Regions from separate parts of the Stenotrophomonas sp. STEN030 genome, predicted to be linked through region 2. Evidence: predicted binding sites of a transcription regulator. Region 2 holds the regulator's gene; each other region holds the start of a gene.
What was found. Region 2 encodes FliA, which starts transcription of late flagellar genes. Its sites were predicted from a motif close to TAAAGTTTNNCNNNCNNNGGCCGATAA; they were not measured.

Region 1 (3,270 bases), on a different contig from region 2:
GCAGCAAATATCACAGCTGTGAGCCGATTGTCGTTGCTGTCGCCGCTCAGGCGGCGGGCAGGACCTGATTGCGGCCTACGCGTTTGGCCGCATACAGCGCCTGATCGGCGCGCTGCAGCAGGGCCTGCAGGGCTTCGCCGGGCTGGGCTTGGGCGACGCCAGCGCTGAAACGCACCTGCACGCGCTGTTCTTCATGCAGGAACGGGCGTTGCGCCAGCTGCTGCTGCAGTTGTTGCAGGGTTTCCAATGCAGCGGCGCGGTTGAGCCCGGGCAGCACCAGCACGAATTCGTCGCCGCCGAGGCGGGCGATGCAGTCGCGGCCGCGCAGGCGTTGCTGGGTCACCGCCACCAGATGGCGCAGGGCCTGATCGCCGCCGGCGTGGCCATGCTGTGCATTGGTCTGGCCGAAGTGGTCCAGGTCGATCATGGCTAGGCTCAGTGGCGTGCTGTGGTCAGCTAGCAGCTCGCCCAGCTGCTGCTCCAGGCCACGGCGGTTCAGGGCGCCGGTCAGCGGGTCGGTACGCAGCTGGCTGCCGGCTTCCTCCAGCTCGCGCTCCAGTTGCTGCACACGCTGCTCGGCGGCCTTGGCCTCGGCGCGGGCATTGGCCAGATGGTCACGTGCACGTGCAGCCTGCTCCTGCACCCGCGCGGTGTCCTGCAGCACGTCCTGCAGCAGCTGGGTGAGGTCGGAGATGCTGCGGGTCTGGCGCACGGCAACGGCGTAGCTTGCAATACGATCGTGGAACTCGCCGGTCTCGGTGACCATGCCGTCCACCTGCTGCACGAAATCCACCATCAGGTCCTTCATCGCCTGTTTGGATTGATCGATGCCCTCGCGTAGCAGCCCTTGCCGATAGATCACTTCGCGCAGGTCATTGCGGGTCTGTTCCAGCGAGCTGGCGTCCAGTGGCCCGGCCAGTAGTTGCCGGATCGAGCGGATCTGGCCTTGCAGCCAGCTGTCGCCATCGAGCAGTTCGGAGATGTTCTCCAGCAGCATGTCGAACAGGTTGAGCAGCAGGTCGCGCTGTTCCTGCAGGCTGTTGCTGCGCACGCCGACCTGGTGGCAGAGCTCGCGCAGATGCATGGCGACTGGCTGCAGGGGCTGGCCACTGCGCCAGCTGCGCAGTTCATCGCCCATGCGCTGGGCTTGCTGTTCCAGCTCCGGCGACTGCTGCATCAGGCTGGCCAGCACCGCGCCTAGCGTGTCGCGTAGCATGTCGCGCAGCTGTTCGGCCTGGCTGTTGCTGGTGTGGGATGCCTCCAGCTCAACGGTACGGATGTACTTGTCGATCAGCTGCCGCAGCAGGCGACCATAGCGCTCCCAGTCCTGCTCGGCATGGGCGCTGTGCAGGCGTTGGCCCATATCGCCGAGTTCGCCGGGCAAGGTGCACATGCCCTGGGCGAAGGCGGCCAATACCGATTCCGGCGCGTTGGCGCCGATGAACAAGCGCTGCAGCATCGCCATGCCACCGCCCCCGTTGGCTACCACCTCGACCGCCGCAGCCGCCTGCGGCGTGGTTCGCCGCGCCAGGATGCGACCCAGCCCGCTGCTGCGGGAGGTGGAGGAATCATCGGGGCTGTCGGCCATTGCGCAGGGGTCCGGGCGGGTTGTGGCTGCGCCTGTGCGCAGCCGGAGGTGGTGTCCAAGCCCCATTATCGGCAAGGTAGCAGCCGGCTTGAATGGCAGCCGATCACAGGAGCACATCATGCAGGTATTGCTGGCCGGCGCGACCGGTCTGGTCGGGGCGCAGGTACTGCAGCGGTTGCTGGCCGATCCACGCTGCAGTGGCGTGGTCGCACCGACCCGCCGCGCGCTGGCGCGGACCAACGCCAAGCTGCTCAATCCGGTGCTGGATTTCACCGAGCTGGCGACGGTGGCGCAGGGCTGGCAGGTGGATGCGGTGATCTGCGCACTGGGCTCGACGATGAAGCAGGCTGGCTCGCGTGAGGCCTTCCGGCAGATCGACCATGGCTATCCCTTGGCTATTGCACGCGCGGTCCGTGCCAATGGCTGCGAGGTGTTTGCTTTGAACTCGGCGGCAGGTGCCAACCCGCGCTCACTGGTGTTCTACAGCCGGGTCAAAGGCGAGTTGGAACAGGACCTGCGCGCGCTGGGCTTTGCTTCATTGACCTTGGTGCGCCCGGGCCTGATTGGCGGCGACCGCGCCGAACGGCGAACCGGTGAGGATCTGGCCAGCGTGGTATTGGGGGCGCTTGCACCGGTGCTGCCGCGTGCGTGGCGGATCAATCCGGCCACGCGGATCGCCGATGCCTTGGTGGAGGCGGTGTTGAATCCGCAGCCGGATGTGCGGGTGGTGGGGGCGGCGGCGTTGGTGTGAGTTCCGGGCGAGGTTGGCTGGGTTGTGGGAGCGGCGTAAGCCGCGAAGCTGGCGATCTGTGAGTGCACCGGCTTCGCGGCTCACGCCGCTCCTACAAACAGCGGGCGAGGCTCAGGCCGGCAACGACTGCCCGCCATCCACCGCCAGCACCTGGCCGGTGATCCAACGCGCTGTGGGCGAGCACAGGAAGACCGCGGTGTTGGCTACATCTTCAACATTGCCAAAGCCACCGAACGGGATCTTGGCGCGGATCTGTTCGTAGAGTTCGGGGGCGCTGCTGCGGCGCTGCTCCCACAGCCCACCGGGGAATTCGATCGAGCCCGGGGCCAGTGCGTTGACCCGGATACGCTCGCGCGCCAGCTCGGTGGCCAGCGATACGGTGTAGTAGTTCAACGCGGCCTTGGCGGCGGAGTAGGCCGCTGCGCGCGGTGTCGGCACCGAGGCATTGATCGAGCTGATGTTGAGGATGGTCGGCATCGCACTCAGGCGCAGATAGGGCAGGGCGGCGCGGTTGGCGCGCACGGCAGCCATCAGGTCGATATCGAAACCGGCCTGCCAGCTGGCATCGTCATTGCCGTTGCCATAGCCGGACGCATTGTTGATGAGGATGTCGACGCCGCCCAGTTCGGCGGCCGCGGCATCGATCCAGGCTTGAATCTGCGCTGGATCGGCGAGATCACATTGCTGCGTGTGCGCGGCAGCTGCACCATCGCGCAGCAGTAGTTCGGCTGCCTGCTGCAGCGCCGCTGCACCACGTGCACAGATGCTGACTTTCGCGCCGTCGCGGGCAAAGGCCTGGGCGATGGCCAGGCCGATGCCGCGGCTGCCACCGGCAACCAGCACGCGTGCGTTTTGTAGCGAAACAGAAGGGGTCATTGCGGCGCTTCCGGTGGGCGGAGAGCGCACATTATCCCTGGGTTGCGCGTTGCAG
Region 2 (3,270 bases):
TGTCGGCCCCACCGGCGCCGGCAAGACCACCACCATCGCCAAGCTGGCCTCGCGCTTCGCCGAAGCCCATGCCGCCCGTGACGTGGCCTTGGTCACCACCGATACCCAGCGCATCGGCGCCCGCGAGCAGCTGTACGGCTTCGGCCGCCAGCTCGGCATCGCCGTACACGAGGCCAATAGCGGCACCGACCTCAACCAATTGCTGCAGAAGCTGGCCGACTACAAGCTGGTGCTGATCGACACCGCCGGCCTCGGCCAGCGCGACCGCGCCCTGACCGCCCAGCTGCAGTGGCTGCGCGCCGCCGGCCAGATCCGCACCCTGCTGGTGCTGCCGGCCAATACCGCCTTCCAGGACATGGACGAAGTGGTCCGCCGCTTCAGCGCTGCCAACCCGCAGGGCGTGGTGCTGACCAAGCTGGACGAGACCGGCCGCTTCGGTTCGGCACTGTCGGTGGCGGTCGATCACCGCCTGCCGATCACCTGGGTGACCGACGGCCAGGACGTTCCGGAAGACCTTTATCGGGCCTCCGCCGCAAATCTCGTACTTCGCCTTGAAGATTTGCGCCGCGCGGCCGATATGCCCTGCAACACGGAGTTGAACAATGCAGTCGCGTGAGTACGCCAAGCTGACCAACACCTTCCCCCTGTCGGCTACCCGGCACGAACCGGCAGGCCCGGTGCGCACCATCGCGGTGACCGGCGGCAAGGGCGGTGTAGGTAAAACCAATGTCTCGGCCAACCTGGCTGTGGCACTGGCAGGCATGGGCAAACGTACCCTGCTGCTGGATGCCGACCTGGGCCTGGCCAACATCGACGTGGTGCTGGGCCTGCAGCCCAAGCACACCCTGGCCGACCTGGTCGCCGGGCGCGCCACGCTGGACGAAGTGATCATGGAAGGCCCCAACGGCGTACTGGTAGTGCCGGCCGCCTCGGGCCGTCGGCATATGGCTGAACTGCAGCCAGCCGAACACGTCGGCCTGGTCAACGTGTTCTCCGAGCTCGAACGCGAGCTCGATGTGATGATCATCGACACCGCCGCCGGCATCACCGACAGCGTACTGACCTTCTGCCAGGCCGCCCAGGACACCGTTGTGGTGGTCTGCGACGAGCCGGCCTCGATCACCGATGCCTACGCGCTGATCAAGGTCCTGTCGCGCGAACGCGGCGTGGACCGCATCCAGGTGGTGGCCAACATGGTCCGCGACCCCAACGAAGGCCGCGCCCTGTACGAAAAGCTGGTGCGGGTCTGCGAGAAGTTCCTGATCGATGTGTCGCTGAACTACCTGGGCTGCGTGCCGCAGGACGACTGGCTGCGCCTGTCGGTGCAGCGCCAGCAGCCGGTGGTCAAACTCTATCCTTCCGCGCCAGCCTCGCTGGCCATCAACGAAATCGCCCGTCGCACCGCGCGCTGGCAAGCCCCAACCGCCCCGCGCGGCGGCGTTGAGTTCTTCCTGGAACGCATCATCCAGCAGAAGGTGAAGGCATGAACAATGCAGCCGCCCAATACCGTGAAGTCCAGCGCAGTGCGGCTAATGACTGCATCGCCCGCCACGCCGACCTTGTCCGCCGCATCGCCCACCATCTGGCCGCGCGCCTGCCCGCAAGCGTCGAGGTCGATGATCTGATCCAGGCCGGGATGATGGGCCTGATCGAGGCCTCGCGCAGCTATGACGCCGAACAGGGCGCCTCGTTCGAAACCTATGCATCGATCCGCATCCGCGGCTCGATGATCGACGAAATCCGCCGCGGCGACTGGGTCCCACGCTCGGTGCACCGCCGCGCCCGCGATGCCGCCGCCACCATCCGCCGCCTCGAGCAGAGCACCGGCCGCTCGGCCAGCGCCAGCGAAGTAGCCGAAGCGATGGAGCTGCCGCTGCCCGAATACATGCGTCTGGTCGAAGACGCCTCACGCGGTCAGGTGCTGAGCCTGGAATCACGCATCGAAGACCAGGGCGAGCTGGACACCCCGACCACCGGCGGTCCCAACCCGCAGCAGGTGCTGGAGCGCAGCCAGTTCGGCGCCGAGCTGGGCAAGGCCATCGGCCAACTGCCCGAGCGCGAGCAGTTGGTGTTGTCGCTGTACTACGAGCAGGAATTGAACCTGAAAGAAATTGGCGCGGTATTGGGCGTAAGCGAATCCCGCGTCTGTCAGATCCACGGCCAGGCCACGCTGCGTCTGCGCGGCCGACTGAAGATTTTCGAGGCGGCCGACGCCGGGCTCGAAGAACCATGAAGAGGAAAGTCTTTTGAACAAAAACATGCGCATCCTGATCGTTGACGACTTCTCGACGATGCGCCGCATCGTCAAGAACCTGCTCGGCGATCTGGGCTTCACCAATACCGCCGAAGCCGAGGACGGGCATGCCGCGCTGTCGATGCTGCAGACGCAGTCGTTCGATTTCGTCGTCACCGACTGGAACATGCCGGTGATGACCGGCATCGAGCTGCTCAAGGCGATCCGCAATGATGCCAAGCTCAAGACCTTGCCTGTATTGATGGTCACCGCCGAAGCCAAGCGCGAGCAGATCATCGAGGCCGCACAGAGCGGTGTGAACGGCTACATCATCAAGCCGTTCACCGCGCAGACGCTGGAAGAGAAGCTCGGCAAGATCTTCGAACGCCTGGCAGCGAGCGCCTGATGAACCAGCTCGGCGAAGCATTGAGCGACAAAACAGCCCTGGTGCAACGCCTGCAGGACGCACTGGCAGCATTGGAAAGCGGCGACGAAGCCGGCTGGCGCCGGGAAATCGACGCGCTGGCCGCCCTGCGCGCGCAGCCGATGATGTCCGGGCTGGGCCGGCTGGCACGCGAACTGGGCCAGGCACTGGGCGAACTGCCCAGCGTGTCCAGCGAAGCCGGCGAGCTGGATGACGCCTGTGCGCGTCTGGACCATGTGGTGCAGATGACCGAGCAGGCCACCCATCGGACGCTGGATCTGGCCGAGGAATGCCGTGCACTGACCGAGCGCCTGCGTGCGGACGGGCTGAATGCCGAACAGGGCGAAATCCTCGAACGCATCCGCCACAACCTCACCGAAGTAGCGCTGACCCAGAGCTACCAGGACCTGACCGGGCAGATCATCCGCCGCGTGGTTGGCATCGTCCGTCGCGTGCATGAAGGTTTCGGCGCGCTTGGCCTGCCGCCGCCGGAAGAAGACACACGCAACCAGGGCTTGGCTGGCCCGGCCGTCAATGGCCTGGACCGCCACGCCGTGTCGCAGGTGGACGCAGACGACCTGCTCTCGGACCTGGGGCTGTAAGTCATGAGTGC
Region 3 (3,270 bases), on a different contig from region 2:
TGGGGGCGGCGTCAGCCGCGAAGCGGGCGTTGCTTGCAGGCCATGAGCTGATGCTGTTCTTGCTTCGCGGCTTACGCCGCTCCTACAACAGAAGCGGAGTGCGCGCAGGCCAAGGCCACCATGCTGCTTGTCTGTGGGGGCGGCGTCAGCCGCGAAGCTGGCGTTGCTTGCAGGCCGTGAGCTGATGCTGTGCTTGCTTCGCGGCTTACGCCGCTCCCACAAAGAGGGCCGCGGTGCGCGCAGATGTGTAGCCCGGCCAAGCGCAGCTTGAGGGGAGGTCTCAGGGGACCGACAGGTCCCAGTCGATGCAGCTTGTCAGCCAGTCAGAGTCTTCAACGCGGCCAGGGCTCTGGGCTTGATCGCGCACTGCACGCAGCTCCAGCAGCTCCTGCTGCGCACGCTGCTCAAGCAGCGCGAGCTGTTCGCGTCGGCTCAACGAGATGCGATTGGCGGCAGTAGGAAGAGGCATGGCGTCATCAGCCTGCGGTGCTGGCTCGGCGTTGCTGTTGGCGGTGGAGCAAGGTGTCAGCATATATCAGCGCGCTTGCAGCAACAGCAAAGCCCCGGCCAAGGGCCGGGGCTCGGATGCAGTACGGGTGCGGGGTGGAATCAGAACAACTCCACCGTGCCTGCGCCCATGCTCTGCTGGGACACCGGCTTGTGCGGCGGGCGCTCCCACTCCACGCGCATTTCGCGCAGGCGGCTGCCGGTGCGCTGTAGCGCGCTGACCATCTCGCCATCGAACACGCCGCCGTTACGGTGCAGCAGTTCCTGCAGCGCGACGGCTTCGCGGTTGATCGCACCCAGACGGTCAAGATGGGTATGCACGCCGCCCAGGGCCTGGGTGGCGATGTCTTCGAACTGCAGGGCGCGTACGGCTTCAGCGACGCTGCCGTCGATGGCGCGGCCACACTCGGAGATCTCACGCATGCCGTCGCCCAGCGAGGCATTGATGGCAGCCACGCTGTCCAGCATGGATGCGGCCTCGTGGCGTGCTTCGCGGGACCGGTCCATATCGCGCGAGGCCATGTGGGTGACGGTTTCGCGCACCTTGGCGATGGCGTCCTTGGAGCTGTGGGCCAGCTTTCGGATCTGCTCGTTGAAGGTGGTGGAGCGCTCGGAGAGGTTACGCACCTCGTCAGCTACCACTGCGAAACCACGCCCGGCTTCACCGGCACGTGCTGCTTCAATGGCGGCATTCAAGGCCAGCAGGTTGGTCTGGTCGGCGATTGACTTGACGTCTTCCAGCAGGGCGAAAATGCCGTCCAGGTGCTGCGCCATCTGGTCGATGTGCTGCACGGTGTTGCTGCTCTGGCCGCTGACCTGCTCCAGTGCTTCAACCAGCTGTTCCATCTGGTGGCTGGCGTTCTGGGCGAAGCGGGCCACGTCGACACCGCCATTGCCACCGCCACCTTCATCACCGGCGCGGTCAACGATGCGGGCCAATGCCTGGCTCTGCTGGCGCGATTTGCGGCTCATCGCATCAAAGCTGCCACCGAGGCCGCCGACCGCTTGCCGGATCAGTTCGCGGGCGCGCTCGATCTCGCTGCGTGAGCCGTCGATTTCGTTGCTGACGAAGCTGCGCAGTTCATTGAGCAGCTGGTCCTGCTCTTTCAGCACCTTGGCGTGCTCGGGCGAGCGCTGGGTTTGCGAATGCACGCTCCACCAGGCAAACACCAGCCAGCTCAGCACCATGGTGGTCAGGATCGCCCACAGGGCCGCAGAGGGCCAGGACAGGGCGGCAGCGACCACAACCAGAAGGGTGAGGACAAGCGGGGCTGCCAAACGGATTGCAATACGTGAATACATGGACGTTCTCGGGAGAGTCACGAATGCAGTATCGGCAGTGGGCAGGGTGTCTTTAGCCCACTGGCGTGAATCCCGAGAGGTTTTGCGATGCAGGCCCGCAACGGCTGCGATTGCGGGCCTTGAAAATCAGCGCAGACGACGCTCGATGGCTTCGAGCATGGCCTTGCGCGAGAACAGGAAATCCCAGTAAGCGCCGCCCAGCTGACGCCACAGCACCGCCGAGCGCACCGCTGCCAGCAACAGCGCACGGATCTCCGACACCACCATCGCCTGGCCCAGGTAGTGCGGGTTGCCTTGCACCATGATCTTCGGCTTGAGCTGGCTGATGGTGTCGGCATACAGCGCGCCCATCGCACTCAGCACGTCCGGGTGGCAGCTGTCGCCGCGGTCCTTGGCGATGCTGGCGGCGCGCTCGATGCCGGCCTCCACCTTGTCGACCGTGGCGCCTTCGCGCACGAAGCGGCGTTCCAGCTGCATCACCGACAGGGCCAGCCGCGGCAGCAGATCGTCCTTGCCCTGGTTGCGGAAGTAGTCGCGCAGCAGGCGCAGGCCGGGCTCAACCTGGGTAGCACTGCCGTATACGGCGGCGGGCGAGCTGGCATCAATACGCAGCACGCTGTCCATTGCGGTGCGCACCACGGCGCTCTCCGAATGGCCGGTTTCTGCGATGCGGCGCACCTGCTGCAAGGCCTGGGCAATGCCTGCCAAGGCAAGTACGCGGTCATCGATGGAAAAAGTCATGGTCATCTCTCAAGGGGAAACAGGGGCGGCCAAACGGCGCTCCAAAGGTGCATCGGTGGCGGCGATCACCGCGCCGCCAAGGCATTCCATGCCGTCGTACAGCACCAGTGACTGGCCGGGGGTGACGGCGCGTTGCGGGCGTGCGAAATGCACGTCCAGCGTACCGTCATCACGCACCTTCACGGTGCAGGCTTCGTCCGGTTGGCGGTAGCGGGTCTGCGCGGTGCATTCGAATTCACGGGCGGGTGGGGCGCCGGCAATCCAGTGCATGGTTTCGCTGCGCAGCCAGTTGGACTGCAACCAGGGGCTGTCATGGCCCTGGTCGACGTACAGGATATTGCGGGCCACGTCCTTGCCGACCACGAACCACGGCGCCGCCGGGCGGCCACGCACGCCGCCGATGTTCAGGCCTTCGCGCTGGCCCAAGGTGAAATAGAACACGCCGGGGTGGCGGGCGATTACCTGACCATCGGGGTCCTGGATCTCGCCTTCGCGGGCAGGCAGATACTGGCCCAGGAACTCGCGGAAATCGCGTTCACCGATGAAGCAGATGCCGGTCGAGTCTTTCTTGGCATGGGTTGGCAGGCCAGCATCGCGGGCGATGCGGCGCAGATCGCTCTTTTCCATGTGCCCGATCGGGAACAGGGTAGCCGCCAACTGGGTCTGGCCCAGCTGGTGCAGGAAGTAGCTCTGGTCCTTGCCGCGATCGGCGCCGCGCAG

Region 1: ACVOLR_RS12665 (GGDEF domain-containing protein) is a predicted target of FliA. The motif match lies at 1,654-1,680, and genes of this name have one in related genera.
Region 3: ACVOLR_RS02630 (methyl-accepting chemotaxis protein) is a predicted target of FliA. The motif match lies at 1,838-1,864, and genes of this name have one in related genera.

The regions. Positions count from the first base shown of each region.
Region 1 is NZ_JBRREB010000033.1:17,589-20,858, reverse strand. Features, by position in the region: gene ACVOLR_RS12665 (GGDEF domain-containing protein) at 47-1,588, opposite strand; gene ACVOLR_RS12660 (NAD(P)H-binding protein) at 1,707-2,339, shown strand; gene ACVOLR_RS12655 (SDR family NAD(P)-dependent oxidoreductase) at 2,451-3,215, opposite strand.
Region 2 is NZ_JBRREB010000013.1:80,588-83,857, reverse strand. Features, by position in the region: gene ACVOLR_RS06665 (AAA family ATPase) at 1-616, shown strand, start outside; gene ACVOLR_RS06660 (MinD/ParA family ATP-binding protein) at 603-1,487, shown strand; gene ACVOLR_RS06655 (RNA polymerase sigma factor FliA) at 1,484-2,233, shown strand; gene cheY (chemotaxis response regulator CheY) at 2,247-2,639, shown strand; gene ACVOLR_RS06645 (protein phosphatase CheZ) at 2,639-3,259, shown strand; gene ACVOLR_RS06640 (chemotaxis protein CheA) at 3,263-3,270, shown strand, end outside.
Region 3 is NZ_JBRREB010000005.1:38,881-42,150, forward strand. Features, by position in the region: gene ACVOLR_RS02625 (hypothetical protein) at 281-532, opposite strand; gene ACVOLR_RS02630 (methyl-accepting chemotaxis protein) at 610-1,809, opposite strand; gene hflD (high frequency lysogenization protein HflD) at 1,936-2,550, opposite strand; gene mnmA (tRNA 2-thiouridine(34) synthase MnmA) at 2,560-3,270, opposite strand, start outside.